DNA from 4 places in the Ammoniphilus soli genome. Region 4 is predicted to be linked to each of the others. Evidence: riboswitches for the same ligand, from Rfam matches in the RefSeq annotation. Region 4 holds a riboswitch; each other region holds the start of a gene.
What was found. Region 4 has a riboswitch for cyclic di-GMP ahead of ABLT31_RS26030 (anti-repressor SinI family protein). Riboswitches for the same ligand answer to the same signal wherever they lie in the genome.

Region 1 (4,891 bases), on a different contig from region 4:
AAGAGGTTTAACCTGTTCAATACTTCCTTTTATTCTGATAAGGGCCAGGTCATGTTTGGGGGCTGTAGCGATGACTTCACCTTCAAAAGGAGAGCCAACTAACAAGGATAGTTTAACATTCTTCTGATCACCAACCACATGTTTTGCGGTTAAAATATGCTTCTGGTCCACAAAAAATCCAGCACCTTGATTGGAAGAAGCTCTAACAACTACCGTAGAGCGAAGGGCATTCGCTACAGCATTAATCGTCTTATCTTCCTCGGATCCACTGACTTGACGGAATTCCTTTTGAATCGCCTCCTGCTGTTTATGCAAAATCTGGGATAATTCAGCCCTTGTTACATACTGATTCGGCCGAAAAGTTCCATCATTAAATCCATTGATGATGCCCGATTCACTTAAAGATTTTACAGCGGGGTAGGCCCAATGATCTGCCGGTAGATCCTTAAAATAAGAACCGGAATTAGCTAAGGCAAATCCGCCGAACAAGGAAAAGATGATCAACATGAACAACGTTCGTTTTTTCAATCCTGCAACCTCCTAGGTGAAAGTCGTTAACAAAAATAGTTAATTCGACGACTCCCTTTAAAACCCTTTTATGATGCAAAAAAGTTATCAATAAGAGCATCCCCTATCATGGGATGCCTTTCTATCGCTTAAGTCTTTGTAAATCATGGTCTGACATAATGACATGTCCAACATTCTCTATTAGTTTATCGCAGCATTTTAATATGACCGAATCCGTTAGCTTTTCCTTTCCTTATTTTCGCTTTAAGGAAATATGGACACCGCTTGCCCTCATAGGAATTCGATTCTATAGAGAAACTGAATCCGGTGCTTTGTTTGTGAAGCTGAAGAATCGGCCCCGCAAACAAATTACTAGAACAGAGGAGTCCAAATAAAAAAATCGTTCGTTGTTTTTATTATGAATTGAAAGAAGGTGGTAATGGCATACTTAGGCTTTTTATTATATGTCAACATTGTGAAAAACAATTTCCCTGCCCCCTTCAAATAGATTTAGATGTTTTTGTTGCTGAACTGGGAGGAAATTCAGTCAGGTGCCCCCATTGTGAAAACCGAACGGTGAACTAGGCTTTGATATTCTAACCAGAAGCAAAAGGAAAAAGAAAAGGTAGCAAAGATAAAAATTCATTCTTTTCACCTTTGAACTGTAACAAATGGTTTCTCCTTTTCTATTAAGGAAATTACCACCACTTGCAAAGCCGGCACTGGCTTAAATGTCCAATCCCACCTGCCAAAGCGACAGAAATTACCCACTTTTTTCTCATTTGATATCCTCCTTGAAATCAAATTCTACAGCAATCCGTTGATTCACACCCTTTCCAATGATCGCTTGTTCATGTCTTCCAAGAGCTCCTTCTCTTTTTCCTTTCCACCACCTGAACAGCCATACCCAAGCTAGAATTCTGATCCACAAACAGCCGGGCCCCGGCAAGACAGCCGCCCAAATAAGTCAAATGAGCCAACACGACAATAAAAAGCTATGAATCAGATTCGATTTACATCGCTCATGCTTTCAAAGCAAAATCTATATCTCATTCCCGGTGATGTTCATCCCAATGCAGATGGCCAAGCCCTTTTGGCTCAATTGGCTATTGATTTAATACCCTAACGAAGGGCTGCGAGAGCAGCTCTTTTATACTGCTATTTTATATTGATTCTTCATATGCTATATTATGAAGTAACTAAATCAATGGATGCGATGAACGATTTTCTGTACAGTGGGCACTTGGAAAATCGGGAGCGAGTAGTGCAACCGACCGATTCTTTCTTTGGGATGGAGTCGGTTTTTTCTATATTACGGGTAAGGAGAACACCATGAATCGCAAGCGCTATATTTTAGGAGGTTTTCTACTTTGCCTCTTCCTACTTATTTATCGCTGTGAGTTCCAACCCCCATTAAAAATTGTCCCGGATGACTCGGACAGTCCTCTCTATCACTTTTTCGTTAACCATATGCTGGATGCTTCAGGAGGTGTGTATACCAATCTGCGGGATGATCATCCGATCGTTGCGGATGTAGCCAAAAATCATGCCTACTTATCAGAATCTACGGGGCTGCTGCTACTCTATGCCGTAAACAAACAGAAAAAGGACCTTTTTGATCAGCAAGTGCAATTTCTAAATAAGCATCTTTTAATGAAGGAGAGTATTATAAGGTGGATGATAGATCCCGCTCGAAAGCTCGAAGCGGAAAGCAATGCCAGTATAGACGATCTTCGGATCATTCGGGGACTCCTCTTAGGATACCGCCTATGGGGCGAGACTTCCCACCTTCATCAAGCCTTAGCCCTAGCCGAAGGTGTGAAAAAGTGGAATCTAAGGGAAGATTTTTGTCTCGTGGATTTTTATCATACGGTAGATAATGAAAGAACAAGTAGGACTACCATTTCTTATCTCGACCTTTACACGATGAAGCTATTGTCTGCTGACGACCCGGTTTGGGAAGAGGTCTACCAACATTCGTTACAGTTAATAGAGAACGCTCGGTTAGCTAGTGGACTTTATCGCAAAACCTTTGATTACCAACAAAACCAATGGCTTCCTCAACAAGAAGTCAACTTAATCGATAGCCTTTATACCTCGCTTCATCTATGGGAAGCTGGAATAGATGATGATAAAACGGTATCTTTCATTAAAAAGCAATGGGAACAACAGGAGCGGTTGGTGGGCATCTACTCTCCTGAAGGTCAACCTATGGCAGCATTTGAATCCCCTGCCGTTTACGGATTGGCTCTTCGCATCTTAGAAAAAACAGAAGAGAAGCAGCTTATAAAGGAAATCGCAGAAAGACTCTACCTTTTGCAGGTCCAAGACTCCCATTCCCCCTATTATGGTGGCTTTGTAGACTTACAGGAGAAAGATGCCTTTTCATTTGATCAACTTCAAGTCTTATTAGCGGAAAGCGAGGGTATATGGGATGACAAGCAAAAGTGATAGAACCTACTTCTATCTGCTAGGGGTTTTTCTTTCTGTTATCTTGATATGCATTTACATTATTTTTTCTATCCAATTTCATCCTTATAACTACCTTTATTTTATGCTTTCGGCTCTGCTGATCGTGGTTTGCTTCATCCGCGGATTAAACGAAGCCCTGCTTTTTTCCATCCTGTTCGTTTTCGGACATGGAACCGTGATTTTATCCCGAATTTACTTTTATAAGACGATCTCCGAAATAACCCTGAATGATTTAATCTGGCTTTTATTCTTTCCGCTTATCGCCATCTTTTCCAGCTTGTTTGGCGAGCATCTGCAGAAGCTGGTTCAACGATATCAAGTATTGGAAAAAAACTATCATGAACGGGTTATGTTAGATGAAGTAACTGAGTTTCCTAACTATAGACGCTTTCAGATCGACCTTGAGGAGGAGGTACAGCGCAGCGCACGCTACCAAAGACCTCTGGTGCTATTGCTTGTCGAGATCAAATATTTTACCGAGATTCAAAAGGAGTATGGAGAAAATCAGACCAATAAGCTTCTTAGGGATCTTTCCAATGGCATTTCTTTATCTATCCGAAATGTCGATAAGAGAGCTTATCTGGAGAATGGCGTTTTTGCCCTCTTGCTACCTGAGACCCATCCAGATCGAATGAATATTGTACGCTCGAGGTTAAAGGAGTCCCTCAAAACGAATGAAATTGTAAGAGAACAGAAAAAGAAAAAAATCGATGTTCAATTGAAATTTGGGATAGCCAGCTCCCCTGATGAAGGAACGGATCCGCGATACATCTTCCAATTCGCGAAGCAAAGGCTAGAAAAGCATGTGGAGTAAGGCTTTAACCTCCTTGATTTTGCTGTTCTCCGTGTTGCATTCACCCGGACCCATCCATGCCGGGGAAGATTCAGCGCAGGTTCTCATCCTCTATCAGGAAGAAGCCCTCCAAAAGGAAGCCCAGGCTGTAGCTAATCTCATAGGACATTTCTCTATGGAAGGTCACCAGGAGTTATTCCTTCCCAATGATCGGGCAGCTATCAATGACTATCGTTATGTTTTTTATCTTTCTCGCCAAGCTGATGATCCCAACCCGGCAAGGCTTGCCGAAGAGGCAAGAAAGAAACAGATTCCGCTTTGCTTGATCGGTGTCACTCAACCTGTAGGAGTTACTCAGCAGCCTATTACGTATGTCACTTACGATGGGCAACGCTATCCTCTTAAAGATCAATGGGTTTACCGTTTCAGTCAGGCTGGGGATGAACGCATCCGGGCAACCGCACATGACGGTTTATTAGACTATCCTCTTCTTTTTGAGAAGCAAGGGGTCTGGCACTTTCAATCGCTCCAGCTTTGGGGATTATTAGGAAATCTATTTGCCGATTTTTTGCATGAGTTTTTTACTCAAAACCATCCTCATCAACACCAAGCGTTTATTCGGATTGAAGATATCCACCCTGCCTCCAATCCGGAACATATTACAAAAATAGCCAACCTGCTGAACGGGAAAGGAATTCCCTTCATGATGGCCGTTCGACCGGTTTACTTCAATCCCAAGGATGAGGTGTATATTACCTTAGATGATACGCCTGATCTAGTCAAAGCACTGCAATACGCGGCAGATAAAGGCGGCACCCTCATTCTTCATGGTTATTCACACGTCAATCCCGTGACTGGAGGTTCCATTGAGTTCTGGGATCAACTCAAAGATCAGCCCATTCCTCAGGAAGAGACCTACCTGCGAGAGAAGCTGGAGGAAGCCATTGCTATTCTTGTGCGCCATGATCTGATTCCGCTAGCCTTCCAAGCTCCTTATTACGCCTTATCTAAGGAGGGCTACCGCATCATTGGAGATTACTTTACGACCCTGATGGGGCACATTCAGCTTTCCGATCAAACCCAACAGGTCATGCAGAGCGTTCCCTATTTCAGTCGATT
Region 2 (4,891 bases), on a different contig from region 4:
TACTGGCCAATATCGATAAGCCCCTTAATCTAGCTGCTTACTGTATTGGTTGGGGGACAGGTGTTTACTTAGGAAGCAAGATTGAAGAATGGTTGGCTCTTGGTTATGTGACCATGCAGATTGTAGTAGATTCTTCGGAAACCAAGCTAGCCTCTATTTTACGGGCAAAAGGATATGGCGTAACCAGTTGGCTTGCGGAAGGAAAAGAAGGACACCGTTTAACAATGCTCGTATTAGCCAAGAGAAGCAATGAAAAAAAGCTTTTGAGTACTGTTGAAGAATTAGCACCAAAAGCTTTCCTAATTTCCTATGATCCAAGATATTTTAAGGGCGGGTTCTGGACCAAACGGTTAAGATAATCTAACCAAGCAATGGAGAATAGTGCTCTCCCTTTAGACGCTTGAGATAAGCCCTAATCTCGATATCTTCTTCGAATATGTTTACTCTGCGTTGCTGAGGCATCGGGAAACGTTTCATTAATGCACTCGATAGGGTAATGACCATCGGAATAACAATGGACAATGGAGTCCTAAAAAGGATCTGGCTATCCGTTCTCCAATCCTTCAGATTCACTATTCCGACTATCCCTACATTACCGATAGCTGGCAGTTCCTTCCCAATTCCTGCACCTGGACGAAGGGGACCCGTGAAAACAGAAAAACTTTCTACATAAGAAAAGGTTCCTAGGGCAGCATCGATAGCAATAATAAATTTTCCTTTTGGAACTTCCAGTATTTTTTCTTTAATATTCTTTGCATCTATAGGATCCTGTAAAGTTCCAAACACATTGGCATAACCATTGGTTTTAAGATAGGATCCAACCAAAGGTCCCAGGCAGTCCCCGCTAATTTGATTGGTTCCAATACAGAAAAACACAACATCGTCACGGCTTACATGAGGGGGAATAAGTTCAACTAAGGATCTTAAAACTTCCCCCTCTGATTTAATTACTGGTTTAGAGTTCGCTTGAGGCCATAGATACTTCTTTACAAATCCCAACAACTTGCTCGCTCCTGTCTCATTCCTGTCTTCTTCTTTATTGTACCAGGTTTTTTTTGTTTTTTGCACCTAACATCAAAGTGTCATCCTTTGTTCAAAGTTCAGTTGGAACAAAATACATGTACTTCCTTGCTTATTCCAGGAGATAATATGAAGGTTCCTTGATCTTATTTCTAAGGAAGGGCGGAATGCAGCATGTCAGAACAATTTGAACATCAAACATCCCTCCCCGAAGCTGTTCCTGACCATACTCCCGATCCTGATGCGATCCCAACTGAAGTCTGGGAATGCGAATCTACAGATTGTAAAGGCTGGATGAGAAAAAACTATTCATTAGAAACCACACCGGGTTGTCCTTTATGCGACTCGCCAATGAAATCTGGGACACGCATGATCCCCCAGCTCAAGAAAGTTTTAAGACGTAGAGGAATTAATTTTGCTAGAAAAATACGCCATTAAAATTGCCTTACTAAAGATCCAGGCCAAAAGAACCAAGATTGGCTTGGATCTTCTTATTTAACCTTCTTATTTAACTTAATGGATTCCATGAATTTTATTGAAAATTAGGAACGCTATAGGTAAAATAGAACTATTAAACGAATAAAGAAAGGCGGAGAAATAAAGGCAAACCTACTCGAAAGATAGGGACGCAAAGCCATGGGTCTAAAGCTCTACTTGAGCCACGATTGCCAGGTTGCCGATAAGCCAATGTTGGAAGTGTGCTAAACGGCTATTCTTTTTAAGAATAGTTTTTTATTTTTCCCAAATTTACAGAAAGAGCTGATTGATCATGACATACAACGGAAAAATCTCACAAATAGTAGAGACACTCTTCCAAGTTGTTCCCACCATCATCCCTTTCCCTGTCTCTTCAGGAACCCGTTAAACAGATTCCGCTTGTCCGCGAACCCGAATGGGGGGTTCTGATTGATGTTACTGGAGATATACGGGGCCGGCTACTAGTGAAAGGAACTTCTGAGACCTTTGGATTGCTTGGTCAAAATCTATTTGGTATGGCTTTAGAAGGTGAAATGCTAGAATCGTTCACTGGGGAATTTGGTAATATGATTGCTGGAAACTTATCCGCTCATATCTTTCAAAAGGGCTTCTCCATCGACATTACTCCACCAACGATTTTTTTTGGCTCGACTAGTTTCAACGAGTCTGAACCTGCTCTAAGTATTCCTGTCCAAATTGAACAAGTTGGAAACATGGATATAGCTTGGTTATTACATAAGTAAAAATAAATATGTTGAGGGCGAGGTAGGAAGCTTTGAAATTTATTTATAATATGCGCATCTCCCGGAAATTCCTGATAGTCTTTAGTGCCATTTGTATGATTTTGGGCAGTGTGGGCTACTTAGGGCTCTACCTGCTGTTTGAATCGAATTCCCATCTTCGCTCAATGTATCAGGAAAGATTTATACCCGTTATCCAGCTCATGGAAGTCAACAAGGCTCTCTCCGAAAATACCGTCATCTTAATGAATGCAAGTGCCATAAGACAGACTGCAGACAAACTGAATGCTGCCGTTGGGCAAAATCTTGAGAAAGCTAAACAAAATATCGAAGCCTTCAGCAAGCTGGAGTTAACAAAGGAAGAAAAAGATTTGTTCAGCAGCTTGCAAACCCTCATGGTTGCCTATGAAGCTAATACCCGACAATCTCTTCAAATGGCTATTGATGGAGACCAATCTGCCTTAGTAATGAAGCTAAATGGTGCCTCCACACAAAAGAAAGCCCTAGAAGATACCATTAATGCACTAGTAGAAATTCAAAGTAAAAAGTCTGGGGAATTGTATACTGCATCGGAACAACAATATGACCAGTCAAGAAATATAATTCTAGCCATGGTATTTGGCGGCATCTTGCTTTCCATTCTTTTTGGTACCATTCTTACCCGGATCATTGTCAGACCGATCAACCAAGTGAAAAATCGCCTACAGGAAATGTCTCGTTCCGGGGGAGACCTTACACAGCGAATCAAGGTCAATTCAAAGGATGAGGTCGGCCAATTAGCTCATGAATTTAATTCCATGCTAGATAGCATCCGCAACATCATTCAAGAGGTGCTTCACCGTTCAAAGCTTGTAACCTCCACCTCAAGCGAGCTGACCCAAAAAGCGGTTCAAACCAGCCAATCCAGTGAGCAAATTGCGATGGCCGTTAAGCAAATCGCAGCGGGAGCTGATACCCAAGTACAAAGCATCACAGAAACCTCTGTTTCAATGAACCAAATGTCAGCAGGTGTCCAACAGATCTCCGCTAACAGCCAGGAAGTAGCCGCTACAGCTAAGCATGCTACCCAAATCGCTCAAACAGGCAGGGAAACTATTGTCCATTCTATGGAAAAAATTGAAACCGTGACTACAACTGTGGTTCAATCGGCAGATATGATGAGAATTCTAGGCGAGCGTTCTCAATCCATAGGCAAAATTGTGGATGTCATTACAGGGATTGCAAGCCAAACGAACCTCCTCTCCCTTAATGCCGCCATCGAAGCGGCAAGAGCCGCCGAGCATGGGCGAGGGTTTGCCGTAGTGGCCAATGAGGTCCGCAAGCTCGCTTCAGAATCGGCTCAAGCCGCTCAGCAGATCTCGGAAATGATCAAAGAAATCCAAACGGAAACAGCCAAAGTAGCTGAATTTATGGTTAAGGGAACTACTGAAGTTCAACAAGGACTGACTGCAGCTAAAGAAGCCAGGGATTCTTTTGAACAGATCCATGAGGCTATAGAGGTAGTAACAAAACAGATCACAGAGGTTTCTGCCGCTACAGAGCAAATGGTTGCCGGCACCGAAGATGTACTTTACTCTATCCAAACAATAGTTAACGTGGCCGAATCAGCCACCGATGAAACAGGCCGAGTTCATGACTCAGCAGAAGAATCTCGACTACTTATGGAACAGATTGTGTCGTCGACTAACTCCATGACTGTAATTGCTCAAGATCTTCAAAAATTAGTTGGTCAATTTAAAGTATAATCATGATAACAGGAGTTTCTCCTGTTATCATGAAATTCAGCCTAAAATTGATCAAAATAATAGGAGAAACTCCCATTATCATGTAGACTCCTGAAAATTCAACCTATGGTTAACCGCTCCCTCACATAAAAAACCCCTTGACCAAACGGCCAAGGGCAAGTCGTGGAGGAGAAACTTTTCGAGTTAGGATTATTAGTATAGACAAGATTCAGGCGAGATATACTCCACCCCCATAAAATGGAAATCCTTAACGTAATGTATTTATGTAAATAAAAATAAAGGAGTGATTGCCAGTGCTTAGAGTGTTGCTTTTAGCCTTCACCATGCTGTTAAGTCCTTTATTTATTTTTGGATTTCATTCAGTGAATGCTGAAGACCAGCCTTTTGACGTTGTGGTGTATGGAAGCAATATAAAATTTGATGTTCAGCCCTTCATTGAAGATGGCCGTTCCCTAGCTCCTGTGAGACAAATAGCTGAATCCCTTGGTGCTTCTGTCGATTGGAAAGGGAATGAGAACCAAGTGATTTTAAAAAGAGCAGGTATGACTGTCACCATGAAAATTGGTCATGACGTGGCTCATGTAAATAATAATCCCGTTAAACTAGATGTTCCCCCTCAACTTGTCAACGGTCGCACCTTCCTCCCCATTCGTTTTATCGCTGAATCACTTCAAGAGCCAGTCTATTGGGATACTCATACGAAAACGGTATATATTGGACACAAGTAAGTTGAAACCCGTTCGCAGTTGGACTTATTGCAATCACATGAATGCCACCATATTCAGGGCTATTATTTTAGTCCGCCGCTTGCTCCTGGACTAGTTACGTCCTATTTTGACAAAGTATTTCAGGAGACGGCTGTCTCAAGAGGGCGGTAAACCCGTCCTTTTGATGACAGCCGCCTTACCC
Region 3 (4,891 bases), on a different contig from region 4:
GGTCGGCAGAACCTCAAGGGTAATGGTCCGGTACTCGTTTTTTTCTCCTGGTTTAGGAGCGGATATCGATTTGCCGACAGCCAGTACCCGGACATGCTGTAAAAGGATTTGATGGGGATGAAGGGAAATCACGTCAACGAAGTCACCAGGGACAATAAACCCTGACACCCCTTGCACTTCATTGATATTCACCGTGATCGCCCGCTTCCCCTCAGCAATCTCCAACGCTACCGGAGCAGCCTCCGGCTTCACCTCACCTTCCTTCGGTTCCTCATTCGCCTGGGGTGGCGGCGGGGGTTCGGTTGCAGCTGGCTTGGCATTCGAGCTGGGGAAAAGCAATAAATAAACGATCGCCGTTGCCATTAACCCAAAAACCAATGCCCCAAGCCATATTTTTCTCGTGTTCATCTGACCACCCTTATTCTTCCTAAGATCAATTTATTGAGCTAGTTTAGCCCCATAGGTACCGTAATTCGCCTGGACTGGAGAAGTCGCTCCTTCATGGACGAATTGGATAAATCGTCCAACGACCTCGTCCGAGCTATTCATCCCTTCAAGGAAAAAGGAGGCAAACCCCACCACTTCCACTTGTTTAATCTGGTTGCTTTGAATGGATACCGCTTTATAAACGGGAACAAGAACAATGTTTGGACAATCACTCGGATAATCCTGATAGGTCGCAGTACCGTGAAACGGACAAAGAGACCGGCGATAATTTACCGCTCTTTCCGTTGGACCAGCCATATTCCCCGTCTCCGTATTGAGAATTGCACCAACAGAAAGGTACTGAAGAAAGCCTTCTTTCAAATCCGTTTCATAATTGCGGGCTCCGGGTCCCGTTAACGCTAACGCCCCGAAATTCCCTACCGTGGAATCCCCGACCTTCAGCCTGACTTGCGTGCCGAATGCTAGGTTCGTCGTATATTCTACACCCAGCGGAACCGCTCCCTTACCGGAGGTTAGCGGATTTAACTCGGCCGCAGCCCGAGCGGCTACACTGGCAGAATGAAACCCGATGGCTTTAGCAAAGAAGAACTCTTGGTCTTCCGTTGCCCTAGCCTCCATCCTGGTATTGGAAAGATTAAAATTTGTCTGTAATTTCGATGGGTCCAATCCATTAACTTCAGCCGTATAGGCGGCCTCTTCCCTCGCTTCATCGGGAAAGGACGGAAGCTCCTGAATCCCGGCCAGCACAGCTGCGTCGAGACTTCGCTGGAGACTCGCCTTTTTCTGATATAACAGTCCCCCATCGATGGCCAATGCCACAAAACCCAACAGCAGGGTCATGATGATCGCTAAAAAAGCAGCAACGGCTCCTGTTTCGTCTTTAAGCCACTTCACCTTATTCCATCCTCATCGTTGTTTTCTTTGAAAAAGAGTACGGATTGGGCAGGAAGGGAGTTAATAAAGGCGTCGTCAATGGAATCGAGTATGCCAGATCCACGGTGACATAGGTCCCCCGCCTGCGCTCAGTCTTGGTTGGGGTAATCGACACCGTGAGATTCGTACTCCCTAAAGAACCCGACGCCTGAGAAATCACATCCTGGATTTGCTGGTCCGTACCGCCTACACTGGCTGCCCTTGCCCCTTCTCTTCCCGCATGATCTAGGGTTAATTGCGCATGAAAGATCCTCGCGAAATCGATTAAGCCAAATACCAGCAGCAGTAACAAGGTAACACATAGCGCCATTTCCACCGTGGCTTGACCCTTTTCATCACGCATCAAAAACCCCACCCAGATAATAAGCAAGAAACACCCCCGCAGCAATCGCTACACCGTAAGGCAAGGTATAGCCCTTTTCCTTTGCCGACGGATGGATCGGTTGAATCTTTCCTTTATCAACGGTCAAAAACAGGAAAAATCGAAAGAGAAGATACTTTAATTCTTTTCGTACAATAAGAACTACTAAGGCCATCACCCCGCCGGCCATCGCCATGAAAAGAAAAGAACTAAACACAAAGCCTGCCCCTTTCATCGCACCCACTGCCGCCAGAAGCTTCACATCTCCCGCTCCCATTCCTCCGAGAACAAAGGGAATCAGCAGAAGGCCTAAACCGAGCAGGAATCCCTGCCCACTGAATAGAAGACCACTCCATCCATCTATGACTGAATGGTATATAAGACCAATAACAATGGTCGGAAGTGTAATGATGTTTAGGATTTTCCGTTTAGATAGATCGGTTATAAATGAAATAATAAGTACGATCCATAGGATGTAATCTATCATGGTCGTTTCCCCTTTTATGAAGAAAGCCCCACTTTTCAAGGGGAAAAGGGAGCTTTATGTATGTTGAGATATTTTAATAGGACCCTAAAGGCTTTACTAATTCCAACTAATTTTAAGATGCTGGTGTTGTTACTGCTGTGTTGACTTTGTTAAATAAAGCTGTGATTTTTGTACCAAGCGGCCCCATAGCAACAATAGCCCCAACCACAATCAACCCCAAAATCAAACCGTACTCCACCATACCTTGTCCTTCTTCTTCACGTACCAAACGCTTTACAAAATTCATCATCACAATTCCCACCTTTAACAGTTTTTTTGAAATAAAAAAATACTATCCCGAAGAATAGCATCTACTGTAGGTAGGCATATGTCTTCGGCAGCTGGCTGGCATAATCATAGAATTGATATTAGCCCCTGTAGCTTTGCGTCCTTAGATTTCCCTAAGTTTGCCTTTTCGATTGTTTATAGCTATATATTAGTGGGAAATAGGTAACTTTCATATGAAACAATATTCCTATTTTTTCTACCCAATTTTATATTAAGCAACAGGAATCAACTCCTATTGACAAAAGTTTTTATTGATTTTTGTAATAATATGTATAATTTTCGATTATTTTGTTTCTCAAATAACAAACCCTATTAACCTATTGCGAAAACCATCCATTCACCTTAAGGTAAAACTAAATCATTTTAGGAGGATCTCAGCAGTGGCTGTTCATAAATTTCGGTATGTAAAGATAGATAAGAAAGAAGAATCTTCAATTGATCTCCATCTTGCCTTTACGTTTTGGAGTCGGTTTTGGGGATTAATGGGGAAAAAGAATACCCATTTGGGCATGATTTTTAATAGAACTAACCAGGTTCATATGTTTTTTATGCGCTTTCCCATTGACGTTTATTACTTGGACAAGGAAGGGACCGTCATTCACATCGTCCGAAGCCTTAAACCGTGGAGAATCAGCCCTCGCATAAAAGAAGCCTACTTTATTATCGAGTTTCCGGCAGGATATGAGACCCAAATCAATTTAAGAGACAAGTTTCATTTGTAATAATCGATGTTTTCCAAACAAATCAAGCCTATGGCGGAACTCAGCCACCAGCCAATTCAGGAAGGCATGATGATCACTTAGTACTGTTTGCCTTAAATACCGAAAGTATCGACATTCCTGCCCCTTTTCTGGCGCTAGAGCAATTTGAAGCGGCCTTAAGCGGCAAGATCATTGGAAAATCGGAATGGGTCGGAGGCTTTACAAAAGAATAACTAGGGTGAATTAGATTACAAACGATCCAAAAAAGGCCTACTCTTATTTGAGTAAGGCCTTTTCCACTTCAAATATACGCCTGATCATAAGTAAGAAGAACATAATTCGAGCGGTGACAGGCATTTTTGTTGGATAAAATTTAGGTTTAAATTGTAGTATTTTTGCCCATTCCATTGAGTTCCGAATCCTATATAGTGATTACATCACAGGAGGTAATAAAATGGCCAACTCTCGCGGTTCAATAACCAAAATCACCAGTGACTGTAAATGGTCTTGCAGCAGATGTTATAAAAAGTGCAAAAATCACCGAAACCCACAGAGATGTCGTGATATATGCGACTGTAAAATAAGATGTTTCGATCAATGGGTCAACTCCAATGATTTTAATATTATGCTTCCCGCGTGCTGTGAAGATTGCGAACTAGGTTTTGATATTCCAACCAGAAATAAAAGAAAAAAGAAAAGTAAGCAAAGATAAAAAATGCAGCTATCCGCTTTATGTTATACCTTATTGACTTTGAAAAGATGGAGATATGTCTACAAAATCTAAAGTTTGCTTTAAAACTTTCATCGTACCCTCAATCGGTTTGGATGTAGACATCTCTGCCAGCCGCTTTTAACACGCTAATCGGATCGGAAGAACTTCCTGCAGACAAGAAGTTTTCGCGTATCCGTTCGACTGCCGGCTTTCCTTCCTCTAAAACTTGCTTGGCTAAAGCAGTAGAAGCAGCAAAACTAGTCGCTTACTGATAAACATAGAAATTGTATAGAAGTGCGGGATACGCGCCCTTCCAACGCAATTTCTTCGTCTGCTGCCATGAATTTCCCCTCGTATTTTTGGTTGTTTCGGAAGATCATCCTACAGCCCTTTCTTATGATTTTTTTCTTTTTAGAGCTTTTATACAAACGTTTATTATGTCTTTACCATAAATTAAAGTGTCCGTATTTATTTGGTTAAAAGGGGTTGTTTAAAAGTGCGTCTAATTATAGTCCTTTATATTTTGCTTGTTATTATTGCAAGGATATCAGAACAAGGAAACATAAGTTGGTTTTTTAGAAATTGCAGGTTGGTTCCCTGCCCAAATCCTCGTTTACCTCAGCATTGTATAGAATATGAAGAATGAATCCCACAAACTTGTTCCAAGTAATCCCTTTAAATATTATAATTTAGATTCTAAAGCTGAGGTTTGTTGCTTCCTACGGTTATTTTTTTGAATAAAGGGTTAGTTTTGGTTAAGATTTATTCCCCTCTTCCTCTATAAAAAAAAGATCCTGAAAGATATATCAGGACTTCAAAAAGGTTTGAATAATAGGGTTTCTATTCCTCGACTTCTAGATCACAAGTGCAGCTGGGGTTCCACTGCGCATCGACACCACTGGGTTATCACTATGAAGCCAGAT
Region 4 (4,891 bases):
TATATGAAAGTTCAGGGAGGAGGCAGAGTTATCAATCTCTGTTCGGTATCCGGTTACCTCCCTATTCCAGAAAACGGGGCATATGGAGCCTCTAAATTCGGTGTTCATGGCTTCTCACAAATACTAAATGAAGAAGGGAAGCGTTATAATATACGCGTATCTATTGTCAGTCCTGGTGCAGTTTATACCGATATGACCAAAGACAGACCAGGTTTTCAGAAGGAGGATATGCTGACACCGGAAGATATTGCAGAAACTATACTGGATATCGCAAAACGTCCTCTTCATGTGAGAATTGATGAAGTCAAAATACTTCCGCCAAAAGGGATCTTATAAAAGGGAGAAATCCATGAAAAAAGCAGCTATTATTACAGGAGCAGGTCGAGGAATCGGAGCAGAAACTGCAAAATTATTTGCCAAGCAAAACATAGCGGTTGCTGTTCTTGATAGAGATGAGCAAAGCGCACTAAAGGTTGCCCAACAAATTGAGAGGGAAGGAGGGCTGGCCCTCGCCATATCGTGTGACGTTGGGAAAAGAGATGATGTTGAAGAGGCTATCACCGTCGTAGAAAGGAAATGGGGTACTCCATTAATTCTAGTCAATAATGCGGGGGTCGGCGGTCCCTTCCATCGTGTAGACCAGGTTTCTGATGAAGAATGGGATTGGATAATTAATACCAATTTGAAGAGCGTTTTTCTATTCACCCGTAACCTCCTTCCCAAAATGAAGGAAGCTGGTTACGGAAGAATCATTAATATTGCTTCTATTCAGGGGCTATTAGGATCTGCCCATTCATCGACATATGTTGCAAGTAAACATGGTATGATAGGCTACACAAAAACGATAGCAGCCGAATGGGGACGATTTGGCATTACTTGCAATGCTATTTGTCCTGGTTACGTGGATACCCAAATGGGGATTCGCCCTGAAGATATATCAGACTATTATCAAAGAGTCATGGAAAAATCTCCTGTAAAGCGAGTTGCCCATCCTATTGAAATTGCAGCTCTAGTTGCACATCTAGCTGGAGAGCATGGCGGGTATATTAATGGAGCATCCTATACCATTGATGGCGGTATATCTGCACATGTTGGAATTACTTCTGATTTGGAACAAGCATAAATGAACACCGCACTCTCCATTCATCAGGGTGCGGTGTTCTTTATTGCTAAACAAATATATCATCCTCATTTCACAAAACCAATAGATTTAGCTATAATAGAATTCAAAATACTATAGCTATAACAAAGGAGAGATCCATGAACAAATTGAATGATAAAGAGATCTTTGCTTGTCTCTTTATCCTCCAGTTGGTTGCATCGTTTCTGGTTTACGTGGGACATTATACAGCAAGCCTGACCCATCTAACACCACCCACTCTCTGGGAAAGCGCCCTGAACCAAACGGCCCGATACGGTACCGTACTTTTGGCCATCATTACCGGCTTTTTTACGGCGCACAGCCTTCATGGCAAGAAAGCCAAAGCAGCGCCTTACTTTAAAGGAAAGCTATATTATATCCTGATTCCCTTTTTACTGGCAGGAGTCGTGTACCACAAGGTTCTTCATGGAGCATGGCCCCATTTTCAGCATCATTTTGAAAATATTCTTCTCGGCAATACGGGAAGACACCTTTACTTTGTCTTTATGCTCTTTCAATATTATGTGTTTGCCTACTTGTTTCGAAATCTAATAACGAAAAAAACGATCTATCTGTTTATTCCTGTCTTTGTTGTATTTCAGTTTCTCTTCATTCGAGGGTATTCCGGCTGGATTGATTTGAATGTCCGCCATTTTTTGCCCACCTGGATTTTTACAATATACACGGGGCATCTACTTTATTGGTACCGCACTCAAATTATTACGCAATTAAGGAGAAATAAAAAGTTATTGTCGCTCTTGACCCTTCTTTTTATAGGTAGTTGGATATACTTTGTCTTCTCTGAACAACTTTTTGTAGCGAATCATCTTTCTTTTGTGTTTTCTTCTATCACATTGCTCGTTACAGCTTGGGTCCTGCTTACCCAAGTTATTCATAAGGTTCATCTTCGGTTCCAGAAAGGAATGACCTTTTATATCTTTCTAAGCCATTCCGCCTTTATTAATTTCGCCAATAAATATTTTTTATATAGATACGGTTATACCGACTTGCTGATTCAAAGCAAATGGTTTTACTTGCTCTATTTAGGGGCTATTTTTGTCATAACCCTCATTTTCTCTTATTTCCTAGCCTTGATAGTCAATCGACTTTTAAGTGGCAATACAAGGAAAGAAAATAAGAGCGGAAGGCAGTCTGCAGCGGTTTAGCAAAAAATAAGAAGACCTCCCTATCCTGTCTTATAGACTGGAGGGAGGTCTTTTCATTATGCATCGATAATTTCCCTGCCATTATGCAGGACGGGTTACATTCGTTTTCACAGGCGGTGCAACTATCGGCTGGTAGGCTGAGGTTCCATTAAGATAAAGAAGGCAATCAGCGGGATGTAGATTTTCTTACACAAAAGATAAACATCTCCCGAAGAGGTGTTTTCTATGTAAAAAAATGTACCAAACTTCAACAACTCCAAACCTTCCCTTTCTATAATGAAGGTAAGCAATCTGGCTACTGACTAATGGAGGAGGAATCTGATGAACTCGCACGAGGTATTGACCAAGGGAAACATTGTAAAAGTGAACAATGAGAACCACCCATCTTACGGTGCAATTGGTTATGTGCGCACAGTCGTCTCCCCCGATTTGTACCAAGTAAAATTAATTGGCGGAAAGCTCCTATTCCTGTTAAAAGAAGAAATTGAGCTTTGGTTGGATGTAAATGCCGAAATGATATAGTTAGACTAAAGCCGAATTCCTTTAAAAAGGAAAGTTCAGCTTTTATTTCTTCCAAAATAGTTCTATTTTCCCACTCATAAATAGAAATAAGGGTATAAAGCGCGATATTCTCTCCTGACGTATTTCTGTAAACTTTAAAATATGACTATATTCGACAAATCACATAAATCGTACGATAATGGCAAAACCTCTGAAAAGAGCTGACGCAAAGCTAAAGGGGCTTCATCGGATTATCTGATATGCCAGCCAGCTATCGAAAACGAAAGTAGATGACCCTTCCCTCCGTCGTTTTATGTGATCATGATCAGGGGGTAAATCGTGAATTTATTTCAAAGATGGAAATACAATTGGCACTGCTTTTGGTATTGTTTAAATGAACAGATGTTAAAAGATTGTACTGATAACGAACAAAAACTAATCATTCACCATAAGGTGGTTTATCATCGAAATAAGATGTTTTCGATCTAGCTCTTAAACTTCCCCAAAAATATACACCTTTCGTTTGCTTTCATAGAAATTTTCAGAATAATTTACCTTAAATTTTGTTAAACTCCATGTTATGACACACTTCGATATTCACTTATTGGTAAAATGCACTTATAGCTTTTATTGAATTCTGGTACCAATAAGAACGGGGCAGGGGTGGGACACTGTGGGGACGGAGCAAGACTTCTTAGATCCGGAATGGCTAAATCTAATTCTTGAGGCAAGGGCATTAGGAATCTCAATTGAGGAAATCAGGAATTTTTTAGGACAATCTTCACTGGCTAAGTAAGGCATATTTCTATTATTGTTAACTTATGGTAAAAAACAATAACAAAGGAGCCTATTACATGCTTGGTAACCACCGTATCGACGATGAGACGTATAGGCTAGTAAAAGAAGCGATGGACTCAGGAAAAAGCAAGGAAGAGTTTCGTAAGTTCTTGAAACAGAAGATAATAGAGAAAAACAAGATAAAAGACTAGCCACTTGCTCTAGAAAATCAAAGAGCCCTGCCAATTTAGGCAGGGCTTTTTCATGCTTAGATCACTTCAAAGCTAGTCTATGCAAGCATACAGATCTTACCTATTTTAGTGTCCTTGATAATCCGCAGGACTCTGGATAATGAAAGCTTTATATAGCTTAACAGTTGAAGCCAATTCGTTTGTAGCAACCTTTCAGTTAAACAGCATTGTGGGTGGACTTTAAATAGAATTCGTAGTAAAATAGGAACAAACGTTCCTAAAAGAGGAGTGAGCTCTATTGTTAAAGATTTCACCATTACGTAAGAAGAAATCACTTCAAGATGATCTCAAACGTTTCAAAGATCAACCCACCATAAATAAGATTCTGCAAAGCCTCTTATCCTCTAAAAAACAAAACCGCCCTTCCACATGCCCTCATTGCCAAAGCCATTGGGTCATCGGTCATGGCCAGTATCGCGGCCGACAACGGTATAAATGCAAATCCTGTGAACGGACATTTAATGAATACACTAATACCCCCCTTCACCGTACTCACTTTCCTGACAAATGGGTGAAATTCCTTGAAAGTATGGTTCGTGGGGAGTCTCTTCGACTGGCTTCAATCAGTGTTGGAATTTCTTACGTTACTTTATTCTATTGGCGGCATAAATTAATTCATGCCATGCTTAAACTAACTTCTAACAAGATCCCTTATTCAAACCAGAAATATGTACCTGTCGGCTTCTACCCACCTACTTGGCTTGTCTCCCAAGAACAAAGTTACCGCTTCGGTTCCTGGATTCTTCGTTTCAACTGGATTGCTGGAAAATATCTAACTCGTTATGTAGCCTGGTTTCACTTTATTGATCGTCATAGGAAGGAACCCCTACAAGAGACCATGACAGAATTTCTTGTACAAAGCAGTTCCATCTCACTAGAACAAACCTATCAAAATTTGCGTAATGCATCATAGTTCCCCGCTCTAACAAACACCCACAACATGATTTAACTGAAACCCTAATACATATAAAACTATAATTGCGACCTCTTTATTTCTGACAATGTTTCTATAGTTTCACCACAAACCCTAAGCTGTCTATGCCATTTTCATCGCC

Region 1: it holds a riboswitch for cyclic di-GMP, as region 4 does, so the genes downstream of both, ABLT31_RS27840 (glycosyl hydrolase family 8) here and ABLT31_RS26030 (anti-repressor SinI family protein) in region 4, are expected to answer to the same signal.
Region 2: it holds a riboswitch for cyclic di-GMP, as region 4 does, so the genes downstream of both, ABLT31_RS16455 (chemotaxis protein CheX) here and ABLT31_RS26030 (anti-repressor SinI family protein) in region 4, are expected to answer to the same signal.
Region 3: it holds a riboswitch for cyclic di-GMP, as region 4 does, so the genes downstream of both, ABLT31_RS27950 (Flp family type IVb pilin) here and ABLT31_RS26030 (anti-repressor SinI family protein) in region 4, are expected to answer to the same signal.

The regions. Positions count from the first base shown of each region.
Region 1 covers NZ_JBEGDL010000023.1:22,065-26,955, forward strand. Annotated here, with positions in the region: gene ABLT31_RS27825 (trypsin-like peptidase domain-containing protein) at 1-528, opposite strand, end outside; gene ABLT31_RS27830 (hypothetical protein) at 1,286-1,438, opposite strand; gene ABLT31_RS27835 (hypothetical protein) at 1,505-1,633, shown strand; cyclic di-GMP riboswitch class II at 1,708-1,792, shown strand; gene ABLT31_RS27840 (glycosyl hydrolase family 8) at 1,840-2,958, shown strand; gene ABLT31_RS27845 (GGDEF domain-containing protein) at 2,942-3,793, shown strand; gene ABLT31_RS27850 (DUF2334 domain-containing protein) at 3,783-4,891, shown strand, end outside.
Region 2 covers NZ_JBEGDL010000007.1:249,178-254,068, reverse strand. Annotated here, with positions in the region: gene ABLT31_RS16470 (DUF2179 domain-containing protein) at 1-359, shown strand, start outside; gene yyaC (spore protease YyaC) at 361-1,068, opposite strand; gene ABLT31_RS16460 (cold-inducible protein YdjO-related protein) at 1,195-1,458, shown strand; cyclic di-GMP riboswitch class I at 1,613-1,701, shown strand; gene ABLT31_RS16455 (chemotaxis protein CheX) at 1,839-2,240, shown strand; gene ABLT31_RS16450 (methyl-accepting chemotaxis protein) at 2,273-3,982, shown strand; gene ABLT31_RS16445 (copper amine oxidase N-terminal domain-containing protein) at 4,276-4,710, shown strand.
Region 3 covers NZ_JBEGDL010000023.1:45,805-50,695, forward strand. Annotated here, with positions in the region: gene cpaB (Flp pilus assembly protein CpaB) at 1-408, opposite strand, end outside; gene ABLT31_RS27935 (pilus assembly protein TadG-related protein) at 439-1,341, opposite strand; gene ABLT31_RS27940 (TadE/TadG family type IV pilus assembly protein) at 1,343-1,723, opposite strand; gene ABLT31_RS27945 (A24 family peptidase) at 1,716-2,228, opposite strand; gene ABLT31_RS27950 (Flp family type IVb pilin) at 2,341-2,517, opposite strand; cyclic di-GMP riboswitch class I at 2,601-2,689, opposite strand; gene ABLT31_RS27955 (DUF192 domain-containing protein) at 2,936-3,277, shown strand; gene ABLT31_RS27960 (YbhB/YbcL family Raf kinase inhibitor-like protein) at 3,280-3,489, shown strand; gene ABLT31_RS27965 (hypothetical protein) at 4,823-4,891, opposite strand, start outside.
Region 4 covers NZ_JBEGDL010000018.1:87,824-92,714, reverse strand. Annotated here, with positions in the region: gene ABLT31_RS26050 (SDR family oxidoreductase) at 1-336, shown strand, start outside; gene ABLT31_RS26045 (SDR family NAD(P)-dependent oxidoreductase) at 350-1,123, shown strand; gene ABLT31_RS26040 (acyltransferase family protein) at 1,261-2,307, shown strand; gene ABLT31_RS26035 (hypothetical protein) at 2,629-2,829, shown strand; cyclic di-GMP riboswitch class I at 3,000-3,087, shown strand; gene ABLT31_RS26030 (anti-repressor SinI family protein) at 3,482-3,604, shown strand; gene ABLT31_RS26025 (anti-repressor SinI family protein) at 3,663-3,797, shown strand; gene ABLT31_RS26020 (IS1/IS1595 family N-terminal zinc-binding domain-containing protein) at 4,075-4,749, shown strand.